Regions from separate parts of the Shewanella sp. H8 genome, predicted to be linked through region 1. Evidence: predicted binding sites of a transcription regulator. Region 1 holds the regulator's gene; each other region holds the start of a gene.
What was found. Region 1 encodes NrdR, which represses ribonucleotide reductase genes. Its sites were predicted from a motif close to AAACACNANATNTNGTGTTT; they were not measured.
Positions count from the first base shown of each region.

Region 2: the regulator NrdR is predicted to act here: its motif matches at 1,677-1,696, upstream of nrdD (anaerobic ribonucleoside-triphosphate reductase).
Region 3: the regulator NrdR is predicted to act here: its motif matches at 1,927-1,946, upstream of nrdA (class 1a ribonucleoside-diphosphate reductase subunit alpha).

Region 1 is NZ_CP157213.1:3,245,602-3,251,273, forward strand. It holds gene ribBA (bifunctional 3,4-dihydroxy-2-butanone-4-phosphate synthase/GTP cyclohydrolase II) at 1-1,006, opposite strand, end outside; gene ABIS04_RS14050 (riboflavin synthase) at 1,107-1,766, opposite strand; gene ribD (bifunctional diaminohydroxyphosphoribosylaminopyrimidine deaminase/5-amino-6-(5-phosphoribosylamino)uracil reductase RibD) at 1,831-2,976, opposite strand; gene nrdR (transcriptional regulator NrdR) at 3,060-3,509, opposite strand; gene glyA (serine hydroxymethyltransferase) at 3,622-4,875, opposite strand; gene ettA (energy-dependent translational throttle protein EttA) at 5,137-5,672, shown strand, end outside.
Region 2 is NZ_CP157213.1:1,664,105-1,669,776, reverse strand. It holds gene nrdD (anaerobic ribonucleoside-triphosphate reductase) at 1-1,631, opposite strand, end outside; gene rssA (patatin-like phospholipase RssA) at 2,234-3,178, opposite strand; gene ABIS04_RS07245 (DEAD/DEAH box helicase) at 3,365-4,720, shown strand; gene ABIS04_RS07240 (DUF3010 family protein) at 4,841-5,278, shown strand; gene ABIS04_RS07235 (YgjP-like metallopeptidase domain-containing protein) at 5,400-5,672, shown strand, end outside.
Region 3 is NZ_CP157213.1:2,047,147-2,052,818, forward strand. It holds gene nrdA (class 1a ribonucleoside-diphosphate reductase subunit alpha) at 1-1,722, opposite strand, end outside; gene ABIS04_RS08910 (HAD-IA family hydrolase) at 2,276-2,938, opposite strand; gene ubiG (bifunctional 2-polyprenyl-6-hydroxyphenol methylase/3-demethylubiquinol 3-O-methyltransferase UbiG) at 3,117-3,842, opposite strand; gene gyrA (DNA gyrase subunit A) at 4,230-5,672, shown strand, end outside.

The sequences.
Region 1 (5,672 bases):
TTGCCAAAATTTGCGATCCTACTCCCACACGGCGTGAAGTTCCCTGCCATTGAGCTGGCGCGGGTGATTGACCATTGTCCTCGGCTTCAAATGCTTTGACTTTAGCTAGCACGTCACTGGTATTTTCGTCATTACCAAGTAACACTAAAACACCACCTTCAGCTGCAATGAGCTCCATGGCTTTTTCTAATGACCAACTACGCTTTTGGTCGCGTTCTGAATGCAGTAAATCATTAAAGGTATTCTGTAAATGTACCCGCACTAAACAATTTGGCTTCACTTCATCTTTAACTAAGGCATAGTGCAGTTGATTATCAATAGTGTCTCTAAACGTCACCATAGTAAATTCACCAAAACGGGTAGGCAACTTACATTGAGCTTCACGCACAACAGTGGTTTCATTAGTATTACGGTATTCAATTAGGTCTGCAATTGTGCCCATTTTAATGCCATGTTTTTCACTAAACTTGGCTAAATCTGGGTGACGGGCCATGGTGCCATCTTCATTTAAAATTTCAACAATCGCTGCGGAAGGTTCACATCCCGCTAAGCGAGCTAAATCGCAACCCGCTTCTGTATGGCCTGCTCGAGTTAATACTCCGCCTTCTTGTGCCATCAATGGGAATATATGACCTGGTTGGACTAAATCTGCAGCCTTAGCATCTTTAGCCACTGCAGCTAGTATCGTCACAGCACGATCATGGGCTGAAATCCCGGTTGTAACACCCGTTGCCGCCTCTATAGATACTGTAAAGTTGGTTGTAAACTGGGCATTATTGTTAGTAACCATTAAAGGTAAATTAAGTTGCTGACAACGTTCTTTGGTCAACGTTTGGCAAATTAATCCTCGGCCATAAGTTGCCATAAAGTTGATTGCTTCTGGCGTCACTTTTTCAGCGGCCATGATTAAATCACCTTCATTCTCTCTGTCTTCATCATCCATCAAGATAACCATTTTACCTTGACGAATATCTTCAATGATTTCTTCTATGCTATGTAACGCCATTGTCAGACCTTTATTAATTTAGTTATTGATTTAATCTTGAGGTATTAAATCTATTGGTAATATTTTTTTGTTTGGGCACAAATATTATTTACTGTGGTCGTTAACGCAAAAAACCTGACTTAGCGAGCAGTTCCATTGTCACACCAGATGTAGGCGGTGTATGCTCTGCTTGAGGCTGCATTAAACGTTCTAAATAACGAGCAATCAAATCGACTTCAATATTGACACTATCACCGACTTTTAGATCCACCAGCGTAGTTTCACCCGCAGTGTGAGGCACTATGGTTAACCTGAAACGTGCTCCATCAACTTCATTAACAGTTAAACTAACGCCATCAATTGTGATCGACCCTTTATGTGCGATATATCGTTGTAATGAAACTGGAGCCACTAACCAAAATTCTATTGCCTTGCCTCGATAAGCACATTGCTCAACCTTAGCAATCCCATCAACATGGCCGCTGACCATATGTCCGCCCAACCTTGTGGTGGCTGACACCGCTTTTTCAAGATTTACCTTTTGGCCAACTTGATAATGACTGAAACCAGTTAATCCAACCGTTTCGGCCGAAATATCTGCAACATAGCCATCAACCAACCGTTCAACTACGGTTAGACACACTCCGTTTGTGGCGATGCTGTCACCTAGCTTTACATCAGCCAAATCTAACTTACCACTGGCAACGGTTAAACGAATATCGTTACCTTTGCGATCAATTTTACGTAATGTACCAAGGGCTTCGATTATCCCAGTAAACATAATGACTCACTTTTTGCTTTTAAACTTTGCTATTGCTCAGGTTTTAGGCTTCACAACTCGCACATTAATATGGTTGATTATATCTGAGGATATATCGCTTATCTTGTCCAACGTTGCGCTCATCAATTAAGTGCAATGCAGGAATTTGCTCTATTGCATTATAATCAGGTAACTGCAACATATTCCGTCCATGGCTGCCTAATAGTTTAGGCGCCTGATAAAGTACGATATCGTCAGCTAAGTTTTGAGCGACAAATGCCCCAGCTAAAGTGGCGCCCGCTTCAACCAATACAGCATTAGCATTTTCACCTAAATACGTTAGCAAGGCTAATAACGGGATTCTACCTGACGAGTCACACTCTAATACTAAAAAAGACACATGCTCAGGAAATGTCGCTTTAACACTGTCTGCATAATGACGACCAGAAACTAACAATATCGGACTTTTAATCGCAAACAACTGTTGAGCTGCAGTTAATCTTGCTCGACTATCGAGCACCACTCTTAAAGGTTGGAATATTTCATCTTTGGTATGATGAGTAGTTAGTTCACCTAACGCTTCATAGCGAACATTTAAGCTAGGATCATCAACAAGAATGGTTTCAACACCGGTGATTAATGCGCAATGGCTAGCACGATACTTTTGTACATCTGCTCGTGCAGCTTCACCGGTAATCCACTTTGATACCCCATTAGATAACGCGGTTTTACCGTCTAAACTGGCGGCTATTTTAACCGTAACCCAAGGAACTCCTGTCTTCATCCGCTTCATAAAACCAAGGTTAAGGGCATAAGCTTGTTCTGTCAGTAATCCCACATCAACCTGAATATCTGCATCACGAAGCATGTTAATACCTCTGCCAGACACTTCTGGGTTAGCATCAGTAACAGCAACCACAACTCTAGCTACCTTGGCGTTTATCAAGCCTAAAGCGCAAGGTGGCGTGCGGCCATAATGACTACAAGGTTCAAGAGTGACATAAGCGGTCGCGCCTTCGGTAGAAAAGCCATTATCAAACGCCATTTGAAGAGCATTGACTTCGGCATGCCCTTGGCCTGCTCGTTGATGAAAACCTTCACCAATAATCTGTCCATCAGCAACAATCACACATCCCACACAAGGATTAGGCCGAGTGGTATAACGTCCCCGCTCTGCCAACATAATGGCACGGCTCATCATTTCAATATCGAAGCTAGACCAGTTAGGCATGGTAGGTATCTCTTTTTCGATGCCATGTTATTTACACGAGTGACATAGACACATCACACGATAAACATTGCTTTAATCAGTAATTATTTTTGCAGTTTAGCTATGGCTTCACCAAATTGAGACACATCTTCAAAGGCTCGGTACACAGACGCAAAGCGAATGTAGGCAACCTTATCAAGGCTCATTAACTGTTCCATCATTAGATTACCAATCATTTCAGAGTTAACTTCACGTTCGCCAGTGGCTCGCAATGTTGATTTGATTTTGGTGAGAGCTTGCTCTATTTCATCAATTGAGACTGGACGTTTTTCAACTGCCCGCAACATGCCTCCACGCAGCTTATCTTCATCAAAGGGTTGCCGAGTTCCGTCGCGTTTTATGACGCGAGGCATAACTAATTCAGCGCCTTCAAATGTGGTAAAACGTTCATGGCATTCGGTACATTCCCGGCGGCGACGGACTTGGTGACCATCTGCCACTAAACGAGAATCTATAACTTTGGTATCGGTCGCGCTACAAAAAGGGCAATGCATTGAACCTCCTGCAGAAAAAACAAAATGGCCGCTAACAATTAGCGGCCATTAAAGTTTATCCTATTTGCGACACAAGGTTAACCTAAACCTGTATGCCTATCATCAATAGCGATTAACCATATACAGGGAATTTAACACACAAGGCCAATACTTGGCCTTTAACGCGCTCAATAACTGCGGTATCAGATACATCATCTAAAATATCGCAAATCCAACCGGTTAATTCTTTTGCTTCAGCTTCTTTAAAGCCGCGACGAGTAATAGCCGGTGAACCAATGCGGATACCAGAAGTAACAAACGGTGAACGCGGATCGTTTGGCACTGAGTTTTTGTTAACAGTAATGTTTGCATTACCCAATGCGGCATCAGCTTCTTTACCTGTTAAATCACGGCCAATTAAATCCACCAACATTAAATGGTTTTCTGTACCACCAGAGACGATTTTATAACCGCGAGCTAAAAACACTTCAACCATAGCTTTTGCATTTTTAACCACTTGTTGTTGATATACTTTAAACTCTGGCTCTAATGCCTCTTTAAATGCAACCGCTTTACCCGCGATAACATGCATTAACGGGCCGCCTTGGCCACCTGGGAATACTGCTGAGTTAAGTTTTTTGTATAACACTTCGTCATCGGCTGCAGAAATGATAATCCCGCCGCGTGGGCCAGCTAACGTTTTATGTGTTGTAGACGTAACTACATGGGCATGTGGGACTGGTGTTGGATAAACACCAGCAGCAATTAAGCCTGCAACGTGTGCCATATCGACAAATAAGTACGCACCAATTTTATCAGCGATTTCGCGCATTTTAGCCCAATCAACTATTCCTGAAAACGCTGAGAAACCGCCGATCATCATCTTAGGCTTATGCTCAATTGCTAAGCGTTCCATTTCGTCATAGTCAATTTTGCCAGACTCATCGATACCGTAAGGAATAATGTTATAAAGCTTGCCAGAGAAGTTAACTGGAGAACCGTGAGTTAAATGACCACCATGAGCCAAGTTCATCCCTAAAACGGTATCACCTGGTTGCAATAGCGCCATAAATACAGCGCTGTTTGCTTGTGAGCCTGAATGAGGCTGCACATTGGCGTAAGTTGCACCAAATAATTCTTTTGCACGTTCAATCGCTAATGTTTCAACCACATCAACGAATTCACACCCACCATAGTAACGCTTACCTGGATAACCTTCGGCATACTTGTTGGTTAACTGAGAACCTTGCGCTTCCATCACACGTGGACTGGTATAGTTTTCAGACGCGATCAATTCGATGTGTTCTTCTTGACGACAAGTTTCGTCTTCAATGGCTTTAAATAATTCTGGATCATAATCCGCAATATTCATCGCTTTCTTCAACATGGTAGCTCCAACATCATTATCTATATAGTAGGGTTGCGCGGTATTCTACCCTGCAACGACAATGATTTACAGTAGAAACAACATGAAATTCACTGTGTTCTTAATACAAAACGATTCATGTTTAAGCAACAAAGCGATCTAATTAAGGAGCTTGTTTAAGCTTAAAAACACCCAAAATTAAATCATACAATTGCCTGTTGAGTTCAGCTCATAATGCAGTAGAATTATCTTCATCTTTGTTGACAATTAGACAGTATCATTATGGCTCAATTTGTATACAGCATGCTTAGAGTGGGTAAGATTGTCCCGCCTAAAAAACAAATATTAAAAGACATTTCTCTAAGTTTTTTTCCCGGTGCAAAAATTGGTGTACTCGGATTAAACGGTTCAGGTAAATCAACTCTACTGCGCATTATGGCGGGTATCGATACCGAAATAGAAGGTGAAGCAAGGCCGATGCCCGGTCTAAAAATAGGTTATTTACCGCAAGAACCTCGCTTAAACGAACAACAAACCGTTCGCGAAGCTGTTGAAGAGGCATTAAGCGAAGCCAAAAATGCATTAATACGTTTAGATGAAGTTTATACTGCTTATGCAGAGCCAGATGCAGACTTCGATGCCCTAGCTAAAGAGCAAGGTGAATTAGAAGCTATTATTCAATCTCAAGATGCCCATAACCTTGATCATATTCTTGAACGAGCGGCAAACGCATTACGTCTACCGGATTGGGATGAAAAAATTGCAGTGCTCTCAGGTGGTGAACGTCGACGTGTAGCCATTTGTCGCCTGTTACTTGA
Region 2 (5,672 bases), 1.6 Mb from region 1:
GGTGTACTGTATAAACTAAAGCCATAACCTGTTTCTTGCTTCCAAGATTCAGTCGCTTGCTTTAAATGATTAATGATAGCGACAGCTTTTTCACGTAATTCTATGTTATCAAACACATGCTTTTCATTGCCATACAAAGCATTTATGGTCTCATGCAGGCCGATAAAGCCTAATGAAATTGATGCTCGACCATTTTTGAAGATTTCACTAACATCATCATCAGCATTTAAACGCACGCCACAAGCACCTTCCATATACAAAATAGGTGCAACACGGGCTTTGACTCCCGCTAAACGTGCAATGCGAGTATCTAATGCTTTGCGAGCGATTAACAAACGCTCATCAAGTAACTGATAAAAACGCTGTTCATCTTTACCCGCTTCTAAAGCAATGCGCGGTAAATTGAGGCTTACAACACCTAAATTATTACGACCTTCGTGCACCAATTGACCATCCTCTTCGTAAGTACCTAAAAAGGATCGACAACCCATTGGAGTTTTAAATGAACCAGTGACTTCCACCACTTGGTCATAATTTAAAATATCAGGGTACATGCGCATAGTTGAACAAGTTAACGCCAACTTTTTAATATCATAATTAGCGTCTGTTGCTTTATGATTAACACCGTCTTTAATGGCAAAGACCAATTTAGGAAATACTGCAGTTTTACGATTTTTACCGAGGCCAGCCATACGTACAGTTAACATTGATTTTTGAATTAAGCGACACTCCCATGACACGCCTAACCCAAAACCGAAAGTAACAAACGGTGTTTGGCCATTAGCGGTATGCAAGGTATTGACTTCATATTCAAGTGACTGAAATGCGTCATGACATTCTTTTTCGGTTTGCGTCATCGCATAACCTTCTACGTCAGCCACTTGCCATTTTTTTGCCACAGCAAGATGTTTTTGATAGCTGATTTGTACAAACTCAGCTAACACTTCATCAATACGGTTAATCGTTGTGCCACCATAAATATGACTGGCCACCTGAGCAATAATTTGTGCCGTAACCGCCGTTGCGGTAGAAATAGATTTTGGCGGCTCAATTTCAGCATTACCCATTTTAAATCCATGGGTTAACATGCCGGCCAAATCGATTAACATGCAGTTAAACATTGGGAAAAACGGTGCGTAATCTAAGTCGTGATAATGAATTTCACCCTTTTCATGTGCTTCGACAACATCTTTAGGTAGCAAATGAGTTTTAGCGTAATGCTTGGCGACAATACCAGCGAGAAGATCACGTTGAGTTGGAATAACTTTGGCATCTTTATTGGCATTTTCATTTAAAATTGAGTTGTCTGATTGCTCAACTAAACCTCGGATCGCACAGTTTAATTTACTTTGTGCTTCACGGTGTTTGTCTCTGTCATGGCGGTACTCGATGTAATGACGCGCCACAGATTTAAAAGGCCCCGACATCAGTAAGTTTTCAACAGCTTCTTGTAGTTCGAGAATATCTACTTCGGTTTTCGCAGCCATTTGCTGTTCAACCGTTTGCGCTAACTGCAGTGCATATTGGTCATCAGCTTGCCCCGCAGAGTCCATTGCAGCCACCACAGCCTCTTTAATACGACATCCATCAAATGCAGTACGGCATCCATCTCTTTTCACTACAACAAGCATACAGCTATCCTCGCAAGCACTACATATAGCGCTAAAATTCAACACAAACACAAGATAGAGGGTATTAGACACGCTAATCAGGAGTGTTACTTTGATCCAGATCATAATTGTCGGCAGTACTTATTGTGAAAAACACCTTGCTGTTAGCCATAAATAATGTAGGGATTTACAGAGAACAAATACCACAGAAAAATTTAAAATTGTTTAACGAGATGGATGTCTTTAGCGATAAAGCCTGCCATCTCCAAACATCATCAGCGTGTTAGCCTACGGCCATATTAATTACTATTAGCTGAACATTCCTAATCGATCACTAATAGCTAGTGGATTTGTCTTTAGTAGCAAGCATTTAGGGCAAGGAAATAAAACCAAATAGAAAGGTAATAATCAATTGCAATTCTCGGTAACGATATGCCTATAGAGAAGAGATAGATAAGTTGTCCGACAGAAAGGTAAAAAGTAACCTAGAACAATGATGTACATTGGATAATAAATTTGATGTATAACAGGGCCTAATCGTGTCATACAAACATTTATAAAATGTTATAGACTTCAAAATAGCCGTGCCACACAAATGCAAGCACGACCAAAATAGTAAACCGCTATTTACTATTTAACGTTGCTTTGAGTAAATGTTGAATATCCATTACAGCTTGTTCGCCGGCAATAATGGCTTCTTTGGCACGGTGAAACTCCATAGTGCCAATATCACCGACATCAGGCACAATACAAATATCAGGTGGCTCCCCCATTAAACGTGAGCGTTTATGGCGTTGCTCTAAAATATCCATTGATTGCGACATAACAGCCAACATACCTGGATGGGATTTTGAACTGCCAAGAGCAAACTTATCAGATAAGCCATTCATGTAATCTTTGCCTTTACCCCATAAATCCATAAAGCCAGATTCAAGCTCGCGCTTTTCATCGATAGGCTCAGACTTAGTCGCTTTTCGGCTTTTTACTTGCTCTGGAATTAAGTGCATTTGCCCACGACGATGACCGTTTAAATCCACCGCAATAACGATATCGACTCCCATAGAACGCGCTAATGACACTGGCACAGGGTTAACTACGGCACCATCAACTACCCAGCGGTTTCCTTGCTGAACAGGCGGCAAAAAACCCGGCATTGAACACGAGGCTCGAACCGCATGGCGTAAGTCACCTTCTTTAAACCAAATTTCTTGACCAGAATATAAATCTGTTGCCACCGCAGCAAAGGGGCGCTTCAATTGTTCAATATTGAGATCACCAATACGATTAGCCAATACATCAAATACCTTTTCACCACTGATTAAGCCGCCTTTACGCCAACCCAAATCCATTAATCCAAGAACATCCCAACTCGAAAAGCCGCTCACCCAAGTTTCAAGTTCTGCCAAATGATTATTTGAATAAGCTGCACCGACTAAAGCTCCAACAGAACAACCAGCAATTTTATCAGGATAAATATCTAATTTTGCTAAACCATTTAACACCCCAATGTGGGCCCAACCTTTCGCCGCTCCACTGCCTAGCGCTAATCCCACGGTGAGCTTTGTCATCTTAATTCCTTTCATGCTCGATATATTAACTCTTTACAATATTATTTGGTTCAATAAACCACTAGTGATGCCAAGCAAAGACAAAAATGTAAAGCTAAAAAATAGCATAACTAAAGCGACTCTTGTTGGCTATAGCAAGGTGAAACCGTTATAATCCTTGGCTAGCATTTTTTAGGGGATTTACCTTTGCAATTTACCGATTTTTCGTTGGACAAGCGCCTGCTTGACAGTTTAAAGCACCTTGGCATAACTACGCCTACCGATGTTCAAGCGCAGGCACTGCCCATTGCCTTATCAGGTAAAGACTTAATGGCATCTTCTAAAACGGGATCGGGTAAAACCTTAGCGTTTTTATTGCCTGCTATGCAACGGGTAATATCCACCAGAGCATTGTCTAAAAAAGATCCTCGGGTACTTATCTTATTACCGACTCGTGAATTGGCCCAGCAAGTTTATGGCCAATTACGTTTATTAGTCGCCAATACCCAATATAAAGCCATTAGCGTACTCGGCGGTGAGAACTTTAACGACCAAGCTAAAGCCTTGTCTAGAGATCCACACTTTATTGTCGCCACCCCAGGACGTATTGCAGATCACTTACAACAACGTCATTTATATTTAAACGGCTTAGAGTTATTGGTTCTTGACGAAGCTGACCGCATGCTCGATTTAGGCTTTGCACCACAATTAAAAGCCATTAACGATGCCGCAGATCATAAACGTCGTCAAACACTGATGTTTTCGGCCACATTAGATCATGACAGCATTGGCGACATTGCAGCAACCTTGCTCAAAACGCCCAATCATGTGTCTATAGGCGAATCTTACACCGAGCATAAAGACATTGAACAACGAATTATTTTGGTTGATCATTTAGACCATAAACAAGCCTTGCTAAAACACATTTTAACGCAAGAACAACACAAGCAAGTCATTGTGTTTACTGCCACTCGCTCTGACACAGACCGAATTGCGACATTATTGGCCGCAGAAGGTTTTGTCACCTCAGCACTCAGTGGCGACTTAAAGCAATCGGCCCGTAACCAGATTATGGACCAATTTGCTCGAGGCCAATCACAGATACTTGTGACGACAGATGTGGCATCACGCGGCCTCGATTTAGTTAACGTATCGTTAGTGATTAACTTTGATATGCCAAAGTTTGCCGAAGAATATGTACACCGTATAGGCCGTACAGGTCGCGCAGGCGCTAAAGGCGACGCGGTATCATTTGTAGGCCCTAAAGATTGGGACAGCTTTAAAAAAGTACAATTATTTTTACGTAAAAACTTTGAGCCTACTGTTATTGAGGGCTTAAGAGCTAAATTTAGCGGTCTAAAAGATAAGCCTCAAGCAAGCAAAGCGGGTACAAGTGCAAAAGCTGCTGTCATCAGCAAAAGAGTTAGTGCGCCTAAAAAACCTAAAGCTGCACCAAAGAGTGATAAACGCTTTATTACTGGCGTTGATGTCGGCGACGCGCCAGTACGTCGTAAAGTCAAACCGATTCAAATTATTGAAGACGACAGCACAGTAGAAGATTAACTCGCACTCAAACAGCTATAGCCAAATAATGAATGTAGGGTAATCCATTACCTTACAACAAATGAACGATAACGAGCATGCCAATGGCACTCTCGAATGAATAAACTAGTAAGGATTAACATGAAAATTTGTGGTGTTGAATTAAAAGGCGGCGAAGCCATTATTTGTTTACTGACCTATGAAGGTGAAACATTTAATGTACCAGCATGTCGTAAAGTGTCATTCAGTATTTCACAATCGGCAACGACTGAATCAATTCGCGAATTCAACTTTGCGTTTCAAAAACTCATGACCGATTATAAGGTCGATGAAATTGCGATTATTGAACGTGAACAAAAAGGTAAATTTGCTGGCAGTGCTACCAGCTTTAAACTTGAAGCAGCAATTCAATTAAGTGATATTCCTGTATCACTTATTTCTCCTGTGATAATCAAAGAGCAATTAAAACGTAACCCGCCACAAGTTGACTTTGATTCATTGGATCTAAAACGCGTCCAACTTAATGCTTTTGACGTTGCTTATGTTCAGCATAATAGACTCATCTTCGGTAAAGTGTAACTTACTGCTGCCAATGTTCTTATTGGCATTACCGATATCCATACAGACATCGGTAATGCCAACATAAATCAGTTAATCTATGTCAGACACTAAAGCTAAAGCTCCTAAAGCACCTCCTAAAATGCCGATTAAGTCGGCAAGCCAAGCATTAAAACCCAAAACCGACATAAGTCAGTTAATCACCAGTGCCGACATCAAAAAAAGGCAGAGTGAACAAAGCGCGTTACGTTATTTGAGTGGTTATCAGCCAGATATTGTAGATAAAATTAGCCAATTAGTGGATACCAAAACATTAGGCGCCCACTTTTTAACCCGTTACCCAAAAATGCACGACATTCGTACCGACAAAGCCTTATACGATATGGCCATTGAATTAAAAAACACCTATATGCGT
Region 3 (5,672 bases), 1.2 Mb from region 1:
TGAGTACGTTGTCTCGTGGAATAACGGACATGCGCCTTGCTCTTTTGCCAAGTTCATTGACGCTTTAAGCAAATAGAACTGAATCGCTTCAAAGGTTTTGTGGGTTAAGTTATTAGCTGAACCGTCTGAGTACTTTTTACCATTCTTGGCTAAGTAATTAGCAAAGTTAATGACACCAATACCGAGGGTACGACGATTCATTGAACTCGTTTGCGCTGCTTTAATTGGGTAATCTTGGTAATCAAGTAAGTTATCTAATGCACGTACGGCTAAATCAGCTAACGGCTCAAGCTCAGATAAATCTTGGATTGCACCTAAGTTAAGTGCTGACAAGGTACATAACGCAATTTCACCGTCTGGATCATTGATGTTATTCAGTGGCTTAGTCGGCAAGGCAATTTCTAAACACAAGTTAGATTGCTTAATTGGTGCCACTTTTGAATCGAATGGACTGTGGGTATTACAATGATCTACGTTTTGAATATAAATACGGCCAGTAGAAGCACGCTCTTGCATCATCAATGAAAACAGTTCAACGGCTTTAATTTGTTTTTTACGGACACTGCTGTCTTGCTCATACTGAAGATATAAACGTTCAAATTCGACTTGATCTTCAAAGAATGCATCGTAAAGGCCAGGCACGTCTGATGGACTGAATAGGCTAATGTATTCACCTTTAATCAAACGTTGGTACATTAATTTGTTTAACTGCACACCGTAGTCAAGATGACGTACACGGTTGTCGTCAACACCACGGTTGTTTTTCAATACAAGTAGCGATTCAACTTCTAAATGCCATAAAGGATAGAAAAGGGTCGCTGCACCACCACGTACGCCGCCTTGAGAGCATGACTTAACCGCAGTTTGGAAATACTTATAAAATGGTAAACACCCTGTGTGGAATGCTTCGCCGCCACGAATAGGGCTGCCTAATGCACGAATACGACCAGCATTAATACCAATACCTGCACGTTGGCTCACGTATTTAACGATAGAAGATGCGGTTGCATTGATTGAATCTAAGCTGTCATCACACTCAATTAATACACATGAGCTGAACTGACGGGTAGGTGTTCGCACACCAGCCATAATTGGCGTCGGTAGAGAAATCTTAAATAACGATGTCGCATCGTAGAAATCTTTAATGTATTTCAGACGGATTTCTTTTGGATATCGAGCAAATAAGCATGCAGCCACCAAAATGTACAAAAACTGTGCGCTTTCGTATATTTCATGAGACACACGATTTTGTACTAGGTATTTACCTTCAAGTTGCTTTACTGCAGCATACGAGAAGTTCATGTCACGCCAGTGATCAATATAGGTATCAAGAATGTCTAATTCTTCGCGGCTGTAGTCAGCCAATATATGCTTGTCATATTTACCAATTTCAACCAACTTGGTGACATGATCATATAACTTAGGCGGTTCAAATTGACCAAAGGCTCTTTTACGTAAATGGAATACCGCTAAACGGGCTGCCAAAAACTGGTAATCAGGTGATTCTGGGGAGATCAAATCAGCCGCAGCTTTAATGATGGTTTCATGAATGGCTTCAGTCGGAATGCCGTCAAAAAACTGCAGGTGAGATCGAAGTTCTACTTCAGATACTGAGACGTTTTTTAATCCCTTGGCTGCCCAAGTGATCACGCGATGAATTTTATCTAAATCGATCGGTTCACGTTCGCCACTGCGTTTAGTGACTGTCATATTGCTATTCATTGAAGAGAGGCCTTGGTTCTATATCAAAACATGTGATCTGTTGTTGGATGCCGTGCTGCTGGATTCGATCCGAATCAGTTACAAAACAATTCCATGTTAAAACAATCAAGCTTAATGTATTCACAACATAGTATAAATACCAATACATTTAGTTAGCATCTACGTTCTTTATAATGTAAAGGCGTAGTGTTTTGATTGTCAGCCACACACAAGATATGGTGCTATTTAAAATCTTAGATACAAGATAATGAGGTTTGAGCCTTTTTGCAAGCCACAATTTCATTAACTTGTTGTGGATAACTTGAGGATAAACCGCAGGGTTAGTGACGGCTAACCCTAGAGCCCAAATTTATAACGAGTTTTTGATAAGTGATATTTTTTCAACCGTTAAATGAGAAAAATTCGATCGCTACAATAAACAGCGATCAATAAATTATGCTCATTTTTATATTGATCTTTTACCACTTTTGATCGTCAAGTGATCGTGATCATAATCAATAATTGGTGATTCACCATAAAGACTCATTTGTTGATATCCCATCACTGAATGTCATTATGCTGCAAAAAATTGTTTTAACGATGCACCGTGTTTAAATTGACATCTTGACGGCCATAAATCGGGCGTATCATGGGGTGATAAATATCCCCAAAGCGCGACACCTCCAAGCATATTAGCATTATGTGCAGCGACTAAATCACGCTCTGCGTCACCTAAATACAAAATATGTTCTGGTGGTGTTGCTATTTGCTGCGCCGCTAACAACATTGGTGCCGTATGTGGTTTGGCATAACGGGTGCTGTCACCACTAATGATTGCTTTAAGCTGATGAGTTAAATTTAGTTTTTCAATGAGAGGTCGAGCAAAACGAGCAGGTTTATTGGTCACCACCCCATAAGGGATACCTTGCTGATCTAATAATGTCAGCAGTTCAGGTAAATCTGTAAACAAGCGGCTGTAATCGCCATTAATACGGGCATAGTGGTGTAGTAACCCTTGTTGAATACGGATTTGCAATGCTTCATCAGCATCCGGAATAGCCGTTTTAACCAAAAATAAACTGCCGTGAGAGGCTGCATGACGCATTTTATCGAGTGGCTGAGCGCTAAAACCCGCATCATCCAAACTCAAATTAAGCGCATGTATCAAATCTGGTGCTGTGTCAGCAAGTGTGCCGTCAAGATCAAATAAGACCCCTTTAACATCATTTTTATGCACTGTGATGTTCCTAAAATGAGATGTTTAATGCCACAATAAAGTGACCAATACAGAAGGGAAGTGACTGACGAACCGCTATTGTGCTTATCGTCAGCGTCATATCATCGAGTGATATCAATCGTCTATCGTTTAAGCGAATGCTTATAATCGCGCTTAATCGATTATTGATAGCACTTAGTTAGTCGCTGATTTTCTGAGTGGCGATCATATAGTTCACATCAACACTTTTAGTGTACTTAAATACCCCAGATAATGGATTGTAGGTAATACCTAAGGCGTCTCTACACAGTAAGTCAGTGTTGTCGACTAATGCTATCAGTTCAGATGGTCGAATGAACTTACTGTGGTCATGGGTGCCGATAGGTAACATTTTTAATAAATATTCAGCACCAATAATGGTTTGCAGGTAAGACATTATATTACGGTTAATTGTGGAGAAAAATACAAAGCCGTTAGGTTTTACCGTGTCACAACATGCTTGAATGACCGATTGTGGATCGGGCACATGCTCAAGCATTTCCATGCACGTCACTACATCGTAATATTCACGGTGGTTATCTCGGTGTGCTTCTGCTGTCGTTTTTAGGTAATTGACCGCAACGCCGGACTCCAAGGCATGCAGTTTTGCTATTTCGAGGGGTTCGGTCCCCATATCAATACCGTCAACATGTGCGCCTAAACGCGCCATACTTTCTGACAAAATGCCACCACCACAGCCAACATCAAGCACTTTTTTATCAAAAATACCGTCAGCGGTTTGGTCAATGTAGTTTAAACGCAGTGGATTAAGTAAATGTAATGGCTTGAACTCGCCATTGAGATCCCACCATGTTTGTGCCATGGCTTCAAATTTTGCTATTTCGAGGGGATCAACATTGGGTGTCGATTGTTCAGCATGTGACATAACGTAACCTAATTGTTTAAAAATCTATGGCGGCTATTATAGCGATAACCTTTACGAATAAAAGTGAACAATGGCTACCATTGTTCACACTTGCTTATAAAATATCCATTTATGAGCGTTAAATTGTTATTTGGCATTCATCGGTGATGAGATCCTAAATTCATTAACGTTAATTATTGTTAAAAAATAACCGTATATTAGCTATTTAATAAACTAAATTAGCTGTAAATATTAGCTTTTTTACAATTTTTAATAGTGAGAGAGGATTTGGCTGGTCTTTGCTCTGGCGACATTAAATATCTGTGTTAGAATGCCAAATCACGTTTTTAAGCTAGATAATAATATGGAAGTTTTATTGTCAGCTCACTTTAGAGGAACGCGCAGTTTATGACTGATCTGGCATCATCTATTTCGCCAATTAACATCGAAGACGAACTTAAGAATTCTTACCTTGATTATGCTATGAGCGTAATTGTAGGTCGTGCATTACCTGACGTCCGTGACGGTTTAAAACCTGTTCATCGTCGAGTATTGTTCGCAATGAGCGAATTAAAAAACGATTGGAACAAACCATATAAAAAATCTGCTCGTGTTGTTGGTGACGTAATTGGTAAGTATCACCCGCATGGTGATACTGCTGTATACGATACGATTGTACGTATGGCGCAACCTTTCTCGTTACGCTACACATTAGTTGACGGACAAGGTAACTTTGGTTCTGTCGATGGTGACTCCGCGGCAGCGATGCGTTACACCGAAATTCGCATGCAAAAGTTGGCGCATTCATTATTAGCCGACCTTGAAAAAGAAACTGTGGATTTTGTGCCTAACTACGATGGCACCGAGATGATACCTGCAGTGTTACCAACACGCGTACCGAACCTATTAATCAATGGTTCATCAGGTATTGCAGTTGGTATGGCCACCAATATCCCACCACATAACTTAACGGAAGTGGTGAAGGGCTGTTTAGCGTTAATCGATGAGCCAAGCTTGTCAATTGAACAGTTAATGGAATACATTCCTGGTCCCGATTTCCCAACAGCTGCTTCAATAAATGGTCGTAAAGGCATTATCGATGCTTATAACACTGGCCGTGGCCGCGCAATCATGCGCTCAAAAGCTGATATCGAAACGGATGATCATGGCCGTGAACGTATTATCGTTCATGAAATACCATATCAAGTTAACAAAGCCCGTTTGATTGAAAAAATTGCCGAGCTTGTTAAAGATAAAAAATTAGAAGGTATCAGTGGCCTACGTGACGAGTCTGATAAAGACGGTATGCGTATTGTTATTGAAATCAAACGTGGTGAAGTGGGTGAGGTTGTACTAAACAACTTATATTCTCAAACTCAAATGCAGTGTTCTTTTGGTATCAACATGGTGGCATTGACTAACGGTCAGCCTAAATTGTTTAACCTTAAAGAAATGCTTGAGTGTTTTATTCTTCATCGCCGTGAAGTAGTAACACGCCGCACCGTATTTGAATTACGTAAAGCTCGCGAACGTGCTCATGTTCTTGAAGCGCTTGCTATCGCACTCGCTAACATCGACCCGATTATTGCGCTAATTAAAGCATCACCTACGCCTGCCGAAGCCAAAGCAAAGTTAGTGGCACAAGGTTGGGAGTTAGGTCATGTGCAAGGCATGCTTGAAAAAGCTGGTGATGATGCTGCACGTCCGGAATGGTTAGAGCCTGAGTTCGGTATCCGTGATGGTCAGTACTATCTAACCGAACAACAAGCACAAGCTATTTTGGAATTACGTCTGCACCGTTTAACCGGTCTAGAACATGACAAGATTTTAGCTGAATATGAAGAGCTTTTA